3 regions of the Sporosarcina sp. YIM B06819 genome follow, and region 3 is predicted to be linked to each of the others. Evidence: riboswitches for the same ligand, from Rfam matches in the RefSeq annotation. Region 3 holds a riboswitch; each other region holds the start of a gene.

The links. A riboswitch is a leader RNA that binds a small molecule or an ion and turns the genes downstream of it on or off. The one in region 3 is predicted to bind S-adenosylmethionine.
Region 1: another riboswitch for S-adenosylmethionine. It lies ahead of R2B72_RS17485 (bifunctional homocysteine S-methyltransferase/methylenetetrahydrofolate reductase); the one in region 3 lies ahead of metH (methionine synthase).
Region 2: another riboswitch for S-adenosylmethionine. It lies ahead of metK (methionine adenosyltransferase); the one in region 3 lies ahead of metH (methionine synthase).

The regions. Positions count from the first base shown of each region.
Region 1 covers NZ_JAWLIQ010000036.1:2,585-7,358, forward strand. The annotation lists gene R2B72_RS17475 (DUF2642 domain-containing protein) at 1-606, shown strand, start outside; gene R2B72_RS17480 (arsenic transporter) at 876-2,234, shown strand; SAM riboswitch class I at 2,470-2,577, shown strand; gene R2B72_RS17485 (bifunctional homocysteine S-methyltransferase/methylenetetrahydrofolate reductase) at 2,683-4,521, shown strand; gene metC (cystathionine beta-lyase) at 4,616-4,774, opposite strand, start outside.
Region 2 covers NZ_JAWLIQ010000026.1:35,389-40,162, reverse strand. The annotation lists gene pckA (phosphoenolpyruvate carboxykinase (ATP)) at 1-980, opposite strand, end outside; SAM riboswitch class I at 1,160-1,296, shown strand; gene metK (methionine adenosyltransferase) at 1,622-2,818, shown strand; gene R2B72_RS15665 (gamma carbonic anhydrase family protein) at 3,349-3,861, opposite strand; gene R2B72_RS15660 (alpha/beta hydrolase) at 4,104-4,774, shown strand, end outside.
Region 3 covers NZ_JAWLIQ010000011.1:98,722-103,495, reverse strand. The annotation lists gene metH (methionine synthase) at 1-3,045, opposite strand, end outside; SAM riboswitch class I at 3,151-3,257, opposite strand; gene R2B72_RS09195 (histidine kinase) at 3,390-3,572, shown strand; gene R2B72_RS09190 (hypothetical protein) at 3,757-4,774, shown strand, end outside.

The DNA.
Region 1 (4,774 bases), on a different contig from region 3:
ATATTAAAAGGTACTGTAATTGATTTAGGCACGGACACGATGGTGCTTTTTAATGGGGCGGAGTTTGTGTATATTCCCTTGGATCATATCCAAAATTTCAAGGTTGATGGCAATAATGACGAAGATATACAAGCCCCGGCAATGTTGCCGAGCATAAGTGCGGATGAAAATGACGTCGATTTAACGTTTACCAAGGTTCTTACACAAGCGCAAGGAAAGTATGTTGAAATTTATGTAACAGGCAACGAAGCCTTGCATGGCTATATCACGAGTATCAAGGATAACTATTTTGAATTTCAATCGCCCGTTTATAAAACGATGTACATTTCTTTGAGTCATGTAAAATGGCTAATTCCTTATGCTCAAAATGAGCTAGCTTACGGTTTGAATCTCCCAGTGCAGCCTAATAATGAGACGCTAGCAAGTACTTTTGAAGTCCAAGTTGAACAGTTTAAAAATGAAATTGTTGTGTTGAACATAGGAGGACCTAAGAGCCATATAGGGAAAATAACAAATGTCGAGCAACAAATTGCTGAAATTCAAACAGCAAGAGCGGATTCTAGTTATGTGAACTTGGGCCATATTAAGACGTTACATGTGGTGTGAATCAGTTGCAACTATGCAATTTTAATGATGGAAAGAACCTGTTTCAGGCTGACGATAAACCATCGACAGCCTATTTTTTTGTGGACAAGTTTTCGACATAGTTGTCCATTTTTTGCCCAGGCCAAATATACATTTTAAAACAGGTGGACATACATCCCGTCGTGGTATCAACGTGGTGAATATACATAAAAGGAAACGGACAAACAATAAAAAAGAAAGGATAAGCAGGTCAAGGAAACGGTCAAAAAAAAGAAAGGATATGTATATGTATGAGTGTTCAAATTGCTATTACCGGTTTGGTTTTCATAGTGACTATGTTAGTCATTTTTTGGAGACCTAAAGGGATGAATGAGGCTTGGCCAGCGTCGATTGGCGCAGGGATCATTCTTTTAACGGGCATTGTATCACACGCAGATATCATGGACATCATCAGTAAAATTGGTGGAGCATCCATTACGATTATTGCAACTATTGTTATGGCTGTTATATTGGAAAGTTTCGGTTTTTTCCATTGGGCAGCTGCAAAGCTAGCCCATTTCTCGAAGGGTTCAGGTCACCGTCTCTATTGGAATATCCAGTTGCTGTGCTTTTTGATGACACTTTTATTTAATAACGATGGGAGTATTTTAATAACGACACCAATTTTAATTTTACTACTTAAAAACCTCCGACTAAAACCACACCAACAAATACCTTATCTGTTAAGTGGCGCTCTCATTGCCACAGCTTCAAGCGCACCGATTGGTGTAAGTAATATCGTGAACTTAATTGCCCTGGAAATCGTGCATATGTCTCTTTGGATGCATACAGCTATGATGTTTGTTCCGGCAACGATAGGCTTGTTGTTTATGTCAGGCTTGATGTATGTGGTAGTAAAAAATAAGCTACCCAAAACATTACCTAGTTCCGCAAATGATATCGAAGAAATCTTTTTCAATAAAAATTTCCACCCATTAAAAACAAAGATTTCTGTTGAAACAAAACAAAAACGCACAAGATTTATGATGAAGATTTTACTGTTTGTCTTTGTCATGCGTTGTCTCCTTTTCGTTGCCTCTTTTATCAATGTTCCCATTGAACTTGTAGCAGTACTTGGCTCAGTTGTTCTGTTATGTTGGAGATGGTATCATTTGCGCACGAACCCGGTGGATCTTTTGAAGAAGACGCCTTGGCACATTCTTATTTTTGCCTTCTCTATGTATGTAATCATTTACGGCTTGCACAATGTAGGACTAACAGCATTGCTCGTGCGATGGTGCGAACCAATTGTAACGCAGGGACTTTTTCAAGCAAGTTTTATCATGGGCGGGTTAGTTTCAATACTGGCGAACATCTTTAATAATCACCCGGCTTTAATGATTGGGACGATTACTTTAACTGAAATGGGGCTAGATCCAATCACATTAAAGACTATCTATCTTGCGAATATTATAGGCAGTGACATGGGATCATTATTGTTACCGATTGGTACCCTTGCTTCACTAATTTGGATGAGTATCCTGAGACGAAATAAGATAAAAGTTTCTTGGAAAGATTATATGAGCGTATCGTTAATCGTCATACCGATAACAACAATCGTAACGTTAACATTGCTATACTTTTGGGTACAATTGGTCTTTGCCAATTGAAATCTAAGCTATTCCTGCTCATCTTTAGTCGTTCCTTGTATGTATATGTTATTGCATTGTCTATCGTGCATCCACCTTTTGATTATAAATCGATTGCCAGTCTTAACACATTGGTGGGTAATGCTGATTATTCACCTCTTCCCAAAAAGGTATTGCTAATTTTCGGAGAATAGCGTAAGGTTATAAATGATAGAAATTTAAATCAATTCAAAACCCAGACACAATTGAATAGTTTTTCTTATCTAGAGAGGTATAGGGACTGGCCCGTTGACACCTCAGCAACCGCCATAATTGGTACGGTGCTAATTCCAGCAGGTCGAGAAATCGGCTTGATAGATGAGGAAGAGACTTAGTCAAATGCGGAGTCTATTTCCTTTATCAACACAAAGGAGAGGCTCTTTTTTGTTTCAATTTTATGAATCAGTGGACATAGAGAGGGGATAGACAATTGGCAAATTTACTAGAGACGATGAAGGAACGTATTTTAATTGGCGATGGGGCGATGGGGACATTGCTTTATACGAATGGAGTAGACCGTTGTTTTGAGGAGCTAAATTTGACGCATCCTGAACAAGTGCTTCATATTCACCAAGCCTATATTGAGGCGGGGGCCGATGTGATTCAAACCAATACATATGGGGCCAACTATATCAAATTAGCACGTTATGGACTAGAGGATAGTGTGGAAAAGATCAATAAGGCAGCCGTTGATATTGCCAAAAAAGCTGCTGGTAAACATACGTTTATTCTCGGAACGATTGGTGGCATTCATGGTTCCAAAGCATCGATTGGCACGAAGGAAGAAATAGAACAGAGCTTTAAGCAGCAACTTCAATGTCTACTTATTGAAGGTGTAGACGGTATTTTGTTAGAAACCTATTACGATTTTGATGAATTAACGACTGTACTCAACATTGCACGTCAAGCGACGGATATACCAATTATTACTAATGTGTCTATGCATGAAGCAGGGGTATTACAAAATGGTTTAGCACTTGCGGATGCTCTGCAGCAGCTGGAAGCTTTAGGTGCTGATGTGGTTGGAGTCAACTGTGGATTAGGGCCTTACCATATGTTAAAAGCTTTAGAGGAAGTTCCTTTGACGAAGAAAGCCTTACTTGCTGTCTACCCAAATGCTAGCTTCCCGAGCTATACAGATGGCAAATTGACGTATGAAAATGAACCCGATTATTTTGGTAAACTGGCGCTTAATTTCCGTAAGGAGGGTGTCGGCTTGCTAGGGGGATGCTGTGGTACGACGCCGGCGCATATCCGTGCATTGGTTGAGGGGCTAACGAATCGGGTGCATGTACAAGACAAGCAAGTGAAAGCGCACGCGGCGAAAGTGAATGTTACCGAGTCGAAGAATCTTGATAAACCGACCTTGCTTGAAACGGTGAAAAAGAGACATTCGATTATTGTTGAACTAGATGCGCCTAAGCATTTAAACACGGCTACGTTTTTTGAAGGAGCCCAGGCCTTACATGACGCAGGTGTGGACGCTATTACATTGGCCGATAATTCCCTGGCATCACCGAGAATTTGTAATGCATCAATGGGGTCATTGGTTAAACAAAGAATTGGTGCAACACCGCTTGTCCATATCACATGCCGCGATCGAAACCTCATTGGCTTGCAGTCGCATCTTATGGGCTTGCACACAATGGGCATTACAGAATTACTGGCGATTACAGGAGACCCAACGAAAATTGGTGATTTCCCTGGCGCAACGTCCGTTTTCGATATGACTTCTTTTGAACTAATAACAATGATAAAACAGTTCAATGAAGGAATTTCTTGGTCTGGTAAGTCGTTGCAGCAGAAAACATCCTTTACAGTGGCGGCGGCGTTTAACCCGAACGTGCGTCATATCGACCGTGCTGTACAAAGAATGGAGAAAAAAATCGAAGCGGGTGCGGATTATTTCATCACACAGCCGATTTATAGCCCAGAGAAGATTATTGAATTATACGAGGCAACAAAGCATATTCAAGCACCGATTTATATCGGTATTATGCCGTTGACATCGTCGCAAAATGCAGAGTTTCTTCACAATGAAGTGCCGGGCATCAAGCTGACAGATGAAGTTCGCGCAAGGATGGGGCTATTTGCAGGAGACCGAGAGCAATCGACGCGAGAAGGCATAGCGGTTGCAAAAGAATTGATTGACGTGGCGTTAGAGCATTTCCATGGCATATACTTAATCACACCGTTTATGCGCTATGATATGACGGTCGATTTGACAGAATATATCAATGAAAAAGTGAGCGCTGGTGTTCACGCATAATCAGGTAAATCGGCTATGGCGGTCATAAATGTAGCTGTGCCAATTACAAACCCCCTTGTAAATGGATGGTCCATTTACAAGGGGGTTTATGTGTTTACAATGGACTCTTAGCCGTTGCTAATTTCTCCGCAACTTGTAAGGCTTGATCAAAATCAGCTATCAAATCATCGACATGCTCAAGGCCAACTGAAAAGCGTAGTAGACCATCTGTAATACCACGTTTTTCCCGTTCAGCTTTTGGCATAGCAGCGTG
Region 2 (4,774 bases), on a different contig from region 3:
ATGGCTTGAATTGGGTAAGCTGCACGTGTATTTTCAGTTAATGAACCATCATTGTAATCAGGAATACGAGTATCTGGATCGACAACAACATTTTCCAAAACCGCACCGAAACGAATAGCACCAAAGATTTCAGGTTCTTTTTCTTGTGATAAATTAATGCATTTCGCGTAGCAACCGCCTTCAATATTGAAGACACCATCATCAGACCAACCATGCTCATCGTCACCGATTAGCTTACGATCTGCATCGGCAGAAAGCGTTGTTTTCCCTGTGCCAGAAAGACCAAAGAACAAAGCAACATCGCCTTCTTCCCCAACGTTTGCGGAGCAATGCATCGGCATAATGTCGTTTTCAGGAAGTAGGTAGTTCATGATAGAGAAGATTGATTTTTTCATTTCACCGGCGTATTCAGTTCCGCCTATTAAAACAATGCGTTTTTCCATTGACACAATGATGAATGTCTCAGAATTAGTGCCGTCAATAGCTGGATCTGCTTTGAAGGTAGGAGCTGAAACGATTGTGAATTGTGCTTCATGTGTCTGCAATTCTTCTTGAGTTGGACGGATGAATAAGTTATGAACGAACAGGTTATGCCATGCAAATTCATTGACGACTTGAATAGCAAGGCGTGAAGCGGGATCAGCACCGGCAAACCCTTTGAAGACAAACAGCTCATCACGTTCTTTCAAATGGTTAATGACTTTGCTATATAATGAATCGAAAATAGCTGATGAGATTGGGCGATTGACGCTGCCCCAATCGATTTTATCTTTAGAGGAGGCTTCTTCGACGATGTATTTATCCTTCGGAGAGCGACCTGTATACTTGCCTGTTTGTGCCGTAACTGCACCATCTGCAGTTAATTGTGCTTCTCCGCGCGCTGTTGCTTTTTCAACTAGTTGTGGAACAGAAAGCTGTAAGTTGACATTTTTACCTAAAAGGAGATCCTTAAGTTTGTCGTTCATTTTAGCTGATATCATAGTCATGTACCATCCTTTTCGTGTGGTCCCATTCAGTGGGTGACATCACATTTTTAATTAGTATAACACATTAAGAATAATAGTCTATACTAATACGAACTGCAACTAATTATATGCCACTAATCAAATTTAATTGACAAAAATCGATATTTTACGTAGTATGGATAGTTGAACGGATACTCTTATCCCGAGCTGGTGGAGGGGTCAGGCCCTATGAAACCCGGCAACCTGCAAAGACATGTTTGTCTGCGCGAAGGTGCCAAACCTGTAGCAAGGTATTTATCTGGAGACGGATTAATATTTTGTATGATAAGAGTGAAAGGTGCTTTCGAAATCATGCCCTTCACTCATGTAGTTTATACGTGAGTGAAGGGCTTTTATCTTTGTTCAGCAGGTATACAATACCTGCTGAACAAAGATAAAGCCTCCGGCGGATGTCACAAATTTTGAAGGGAGTTAATTGCGTGAGCGCAATTCAAAATTTGGACGCAATTACGCCGAGGCGTAATTGATTTTATATGATATCGCCCTTTATCCTCGTGTATAGAGCTCGCAATGGCTTGTAGTCTATTTTTTTAAGGACTCTACATGGGACATATGAGTACCGTATCAATCTCGTAGGATATAAGGAGGAAGTAAAAATGACAAATCGTCGATTATTTACATCAGAATCAGTAACTGAGGGACATCCAGATAAAATGTGTGACCAGATTTCGGATGCTATTTTAGATGCAATTTTAATGGAAGATCCAAATGCACGCGTGGCGTGTGAAACAACAATTACAACTGGACTTGTCTTAGTGGCAGGGGAAATCACAACAACTACTTATGTGGATATTCCAAAAGTAGTGCGTGAAACGGTGAAAGAAATTGGCTACACACGTGCAAAATTTGGTTTTGACTGGGAAACATCAGCAGTCCTTACTGCGATTGACGAACAATCAGCTGACATTGCTGCGGGCGTTGACCAAGCACTTGAAGCACGCGAAGGTTCTATGACAGACGATGAACTTGAAGCAATTGGTGCAGGTGACCAAGGGTTGATGTTCGGTTATGCTTGTAATGAAACACCAGAATTGATGCCGTTACCAATCAGTTTGGCACATAAATTGTCACGTCGTCTTGCACAAGTGCGTAAAGAGGAAACGCTAGATTACTTGCGCCCTGATGGGAAAACGCAAGTAACAGTTGAGTATGATGAACAGAATAATCCAGTTCGAATCGATACAATCGTCATTTCAACGCAACATCACCCAGAAGTGACGCTTGAGAAAATTCAACATGACATAAAGGAAGTTGTCATTGACGTGGTTGTACCAGCGGAATTGATTGATAACAACACGAAATACTTTATTAACCCAACAGGCCGTTTTGTGATTGGTGGACCACAAGGTGATGCGGGTCTAACAGGCCGCAAGATTATCGTGGACACATACGGTGGCTATGCACGTCACGGTGGCGGTGCATTCTCTGGGAAAGATGCAACAAAAGTGGACCGTTCCGCTTCATATGCAGCTCGTTATGTGGCGAAAAATATCGTTGCTGCCGGACTTGCAGACCGTTGTGAAGTCCAACTTGCTTACGCAATCGGCGTAGCACAACCTGTATCGATTTCGATTGATACATTCGGAACAGGCACAGTAGCAGAAAGTAAATTGGTGGAGCTTGTACGTGGATTATTCGATCTTCGTCCAGCTGGCATCATCAAAATGCTTGACCTACGTCGTCCAATTTATAAACAAACAGCTGCTTATGGTCACTTTGGTCGTACAGACATCGAATTGCCATGGGAGCAAACAGATAGAGCTGCAGCTTTGAAAGAGCAAGCGGCGCAGTAATTGACATGGAAAAAGCACAGTGAGTGGGTAGAACCCGCTTGCTGTGCTTTTTTTAATATAAAACTGGCCCATATGGTAAGGTAAAACTATTCTGATTATATTTCGTATATATTAATAGGAAATACGAATAAAAGTGTGAAAGAAGCGGCTGAAGGCGGATAAAATCATACGTCTTGTTTAGACTTTACTGGTAACCGTGGTTTTTGCTTCAATGTTCATTACTGCTACAGACAGTAAAATCGTCATATCTATTATCCAGAACACTTCTTAAAGTGTATCAAGTAGGTTGGGTGGATTGATTTGGATCATTGTTGTGATGTTATTAATCCTGCATAAACCTAAGCCTAAGCTTGAATAATGAGCTAGCCTAGAGTAAGAAACTTCAACTAAAAAGGAGAAATCATGATGTCACTCAGTTTTATCGGCTTGGTTTTATTACTAGGCGTTGTTGTATTTATTGTTTTAATCGCTTTAGTCATTTTATTATTCATCAAAAAGTAAGAGCCATCCAATCACGGACGGCTTTTTCGTCATTTCTGCAATCCTTTATAATACTGCCCTTTTTCAGCATACTCACGCACAATGCGTTCCATATCCTTGCGATCCTCATCATTCAGCTCACGCACAACTTTAACAGGGGAACCGAACGCTAATGAGTTGGCTGGAATTTTCTTGCCTGGTGGAACTAAGCTACCAGCCCCGATGAATGCGCCTTCTCCAATTTCAGCCCCATCTAAAACGATAGAACCCATGCCAACGAGTGCACCTTTTTTTACTGTACAGCTATGTAGCGTGACCTGATGACCAATTGTCACTTCGTCCTCTAAAATGAGTGGGAACTGTGGGCTTTGGTGAAGACAACATAGATCTTGAATGTTTACTTTACGTCCGATAATGGTGGGTGAAACGTCGCCGCGAATGACGGTATTGAACCAGATTGTCGACTCAGGTCCAATCGTGACATCACCTGTAATGGTTGTATAGTCTGCGATGAAAACGGATGGATCAATCACCGGTGCTTTATCTTTAAATGGGTAGATCAATGTATTCTCCTCTTTTCTCTGTATCGTGTATAATTATCTTAACAAACTTCAAGTTTATCTTCATTCATCAGGCGTTCAACCGCACGATGAATGAAGATATAGTCGCTGGCGGATGCCCCAAATTTTGAATTGTGCCTTGCACAATTCAAAATTTGGACGCAATTATGCCTTGCACAATTCAAAATTTGGACGCAATTATGCCAAGGCGAAATTGATTGAACAGATAAGGAGTGATGATGTCCATGTGGAAATGGGAAGCGGAGGGGCAGCCGAAAGCTGTCGTGGCCATCGTCCATAATGCGTATGAACATCATAGTCGGTACGCATGGCTTATACAAAAAATGAGAAGTGCTGGTTTTCATGTCGTTACGGGTGATTTACCGGGGCATGGGGCCGAGGGAAAAAGAATCCATGATGAACCATTTGATGGGTATGTAGCCTATGTGAAGAAACTTGTGGCGGTCGGTTTGAACGACAATTTGCCGTTATTCGTTATGGGACATGGACTAGGTGCAACAATTGTGATACGTATGATTCTATCAAAAAAAATTGAATGTGCTGGATTTATTTTCAGTTCACCGTGGTTAACGCTCAAGCACCAGCCACCGAAGTTTTCGACGGTACTGTCAAAATTGACTTCGTCTATGAAAATTAATCATGATATCAGTATTGAGTTGTTGACACGTAACTATGATTTATATGTAGAAGCCCAGCAGGATCGCCAGTATAATCCGGTCGCGACAGCTGGCTGGTTTAAGGAATTGCAAACGTTTATGAAGGCTGTTGCGCAGTATGAAGGAACGATTCATGATACCCCACTATTGGTTCACGTTGGCGGGAACGATAAAATAGCAGATGCTTCACAGACGAGAAAATGGCTGATTCATCAAAACCTTTCAGAATTTCAATATAA
Region 3 (4,774 bases):
ATCCATCACGCCACTCGAAACTGGTTTCAAATAGTCAGCAAGGCAAAGGAATGGTTCTTTGCTTTGACGTGGGAATGTGAAACGCTCAATTTCTGTTTTTGCATCTTCTGGATCGTAAACAATAACATCATCTCCATCGGATTGTGCTGGGAAGAATTGATAGAGTCCAGATGCTGAGAGGTTACCTGATTCTAAAAATCCGGTGACCATTTCATGCAACTCTATTGCACGTGGCTCTTTGTTTTCTAGCATTTTATTGACATTGCCTCGTAATCCGAGGTGGTGACCGATCAATGTCCGCATGTTGACGTACGGGTAAAGATGGGAAACCGAATAATCTTTTTGAATGCGGCGACGCAAGTCCTTTGGGACTTGAACAGGCACGTCTTCACGGACTGTTTTGATAGGTCGTGGCGCAGTCTCTTCCGACTCTGGATTCGCCGCTTTTTTCGCTGCTTTAATGGCATCGTTTTCCGCGCGCTTTGCTCGTTGTTCATCCAATTCAATGAGCAATGCAGCTTTTTCATCTTTATCCTGAAGTCGATTAGCCAGTTCAAGTCCAAACATCGCATCTTTGGCATATAGCACTGGACCGTCATATTCTGCGGCAATTTTTGTGTCCGTAAATCGACGAGTAAGTGCTGCCCCACCAACCATGATCGGCAAATCAATGCCTGCTGCTTTAAAATCTTGAGCGGTGATAACCATTTGTTGTGCAGATTTAACGAGTAGTCCAGATAATCCGATAATATCGGGCTTTTCTTTGCGAATAACTTCAATCAGTGTTGAAGGAGTCACCTTAATACCGATATCGATGACTGTGAAGCCGTTATTGCTTAAGATGATTTCCACCAGGTTTTTCCCGATATCATGGACATCACCTTTAACAGTTGCCAAAACGATTTTCCCTTTGCCTGTGTCACCCTCGGCTTTGTCCATAAATTGCTCAAGAAATGCTACGGATGCTTTCATCACTCCAGCACTTTGCAGTACTTCCGCCACAATCAGTTTGTTCGTGTTGAATAAACGTCCAACCTCAGCCATTCCATCCATCAAAGGTCCGTTAATGATATCGAGGGGAGTATCATACATCTTAAGAGCAGCTTCCAAGTCAGGAATCAGGCCCTCTTTCGTTCCCTCGATTATATAATAGCTAAGGCGCTCTGGAACGGTTTTCGGAATATCATCTTCCGTTTTCTCTTTCTTCTTGCCGCGATAAAAGTTCGTGAATTCTGCAAGCGTTTCATCGGTTGTATTGAACAGTAAATCATTGGCCATGTTGATTTCTGCTTCAGGGATAGAAGCATAGCGCTCTAGTTTCTCCGTATTGACAATCGCATAGTCAAGACCTGCCTGTGTACAGTGATATAAATACACAGCATTCAACACTTCACGACCAACTGGAGGAAGACCGAATGACACGTTACTGACACCAAGAATGGTCAATGCACGTGGCATTTTTTCTTTAATGAGGCGAATGCCTTCAATGGTTTCCACGGCAGAGCCGATATATTGTTCATCACCTGTACCTACTGGGAAGACGAGTGGATCGAAAATAATATCTTCCGGTGCTAGTCCCCATTTATTGACGAGGAGATCGTAAGAACGTTGGGCTACTTCAAGTTTGCGTTCACGCGTAACCGCCATTCCTGGTTCGTCGATTGTCCCGACAACGACGGCAGCCCCGTACTTTTTGACAAGCGGCAAGACAGCATCATAGCGGTCCTCGCCATCCTCTAAATTGATGGAGTTAATGATGACTTTCCCTTGTGAATATTTCAAAGCCTCTTCAATCACTTTTTCGTCTGTGGAATCAATGACGAGCGGCACTTTTACTTTTTTGACGACTTCTTGCATGAACTTCGTGATATCTTCTAGCTCATCACGGTCTGGATTTGCTAAACAAATATCGATAACATGTGCGCCGCCTTTTACTTGGGCACGCGCAATTTCGGATGCTTCTTCAAATTTGCCATCAACAATCAGCTGTTTGAATTTCCGAGAACCGATAACGTTTGTCCGCTCGCCGATTAATAGTGGGCGCATAGAGTCATCATAAAGCAGAGGCTCAATACCTGACACAGCATGACCATGAACAGTTTCTGAACCTTGTCGAGGTTTTTTATCAGCCACTGCTTCACGAATCGCGCGGATATGTTCTGGTGTAGTTCCACAACAACCCCCTACGATATTCAACCAACCTTTATCAGCAAAACCTTGTAGTTTTTTAGAAAGTGATTCAGGTGATTCGTGGTAATGACCTTCTTCGTCTGGCAGTCCAGCATTCGGATAACAGCTGACATAGCTCGTTGCTAACTCTGACAGCGAACGCAGATGATCCGTCATGAACTCAGGTCCTGTTGCACAGTTTAGGCCAACGGAAAGTGGCTTGATATGTTCTATAGAAATGTAAAATGATTCGATGCTTTGCCCTGCAAGCGTCGTCCCCATCGGTTCAATGGTTCCAGAAATCATCACAGGCAATTCGATTCCTGTTTCCTCAAATGCGCGCTTGATGCCGAGAGTACCCGCTTTGACATTCAACATGTCTTGGCTTGTTTCCATCAGTATCAGATCGCAGCCCCCTTCGATCAACGCTTTGGCTTGTATGTAAAAGTCATGTGTTAAGCCGTCAAATGTAGCCCCCCCTGTGACGGATAATGTTTTTGTTGTGGGTCCCATTGCACCTGCGACAAAGCGAGGCCAGTCAGAAGTGGAAAAGTCTTGTGCACATTGTTTGGCAATTTGTGCTGCACGGAAATTAATTTCATGTGCGTGTTCACCTAAATCATAATCATCGAGAACGATTGGCGTTCCACCAAACGTATTTGTCGAAATGATATCTGCTCCAGCTTCCAAGTATTCACGGTGAATGCGATCCAAGACATCGGGCCTTACAATATTTAAGTACTCATTACAGCCGTCATATTCTTCGCCACCGAAATCCTCGGGAGAAAGATTAGCATTTTGCAACATAGTCCCCATCGCACCATCCATGATGAGTATTCTTTTTTGGAGCTGCTCTTCAATAACATATTTCGACATAACGAATCACTCTCTTTCTTTGTACTAATTATTTTGTTAAATCTACTTGAAAAATAAAAAAAGCCTTCCTAGAAAGAAGGCTTTACGAATATACGTAGTTGTCCCTTCTCATCTTTAGAACCACGGGGGTTCTGCTGGAATTAGCACCAGTCCTTGTCGGCAGGTTGCTGAAGCTTCATAGGGCCAGTTCCCTCTGCTTCTCTTGATAAGAATATAATATTAAGTTGGTTGAATAGTAGAAATCATCATAACGTTATAAATGGTTTCCGTCAAGCCGTCCTGGGTAGAAAGCAAGAAAGTCTATGGTAGGATAGGGATAATATGATAAACAGAAGGTGAACGAATTGAGAGCTTTTAAATATATTATTCCCGTAATGATGATTGTCGGGACGGTTAGTATCATGATGTTAAACAAGAGTCACCAAGATGTTCCACCTATGTCGCGCATTTATATTACGCTAGGTGCGATGGTTGTGAGTGGGATTATTTCTTATTTTTTATTTCCGAAAGATGAAGAAAAGAATTGATGAGAAATCGTTAGCGAGTGTGCTAACGATTTTTTAGCTTCTAGGCAGTGTATATGTTTAGCGGAATTGCTAGGGAGCAGGGCCATTTGTCTAGGTTTCATACATAAAAAGTGAAACAATTCCGTAGGTTAATCGTATAAGGAGTATGTAAAAAAATCTTTGCAATAGAAAAGAGTGTATTTAGATGATCAATTTACTTATCTTTTCAATTATTACAGGTGTTGTGTCTAGCCTAATTATTGTCCCGTTTGTGTTGAACAATAAGGAGACAAAAGTGAAGGTGACGTTTAACAGAGTTGCAGCCATTACTAGCACTGCTATTTTATGCACAGTCATCATTTTCGTCTTTTATTATGTAACGAATATGGATCGTAATTGGACGTCTTTATGGGGGCCGCTACTCGTGGTCACTTTGTTGGGGGCAATTGTGGCAGGGAGTAAGGATCGCAGATTGAAGATTGTTTTATTGTTGGGAGCAATCGCTTTCGGGGCATATATCTTAAGTGCACCTTTATTCAACGCGAATCAGAAATACAAGGCGGTTGAAATGGAACAACAGGTGGAAATCAAAGCGTTTGATGAAACCAAAACGCCTGCAAGCGTACCGCCGAAGTTTGCGCGCAACAAGATGAAGAAGGCGTTCGTTCAAGTTCCGAATCCAAGTTATTATGAACTCGGCAATTTACAAATTCAAAAAGTTGGCGATGATTTTGTCTACATCGCACCTGTTGAATTTTCGAGTCTTTTCAAGTGGTGGGCTGGTAAAACGACACCAGGCTACTTCACAATGAGTGCGACTGACTCGGCAGACAATCCGAAATTCGTGAAGGCTGAAATGGCTTATACGCCGTCGTCTTTTTTCCATAAGCAAGTGGAGCGTCATATACGGATGGAAATGCCGAGTCTTATTTTCTATGGCGATGTTCAGTTAGAAATTAATGATGAGGGGAAACCATATTATATCCGCTCATATGGGAACTTTATTACGGCACGTGACGGCTTTGATGTTCAAGGGATTGTAGTGGTCGACCCGGAGTCAGGTGATGTAAAGCAATATGCAATTGCAGATGTACCTGCATTTATCGATGGTGCCGTTTCTCCTGAGGCAGTTAGTTTGCAGAATAGTTATTTTGGTAATTACGTACACGGATTCTGGAATTCTGTATTTGGGAAAAAAGATGTGAAATTACCATCGGATGAAG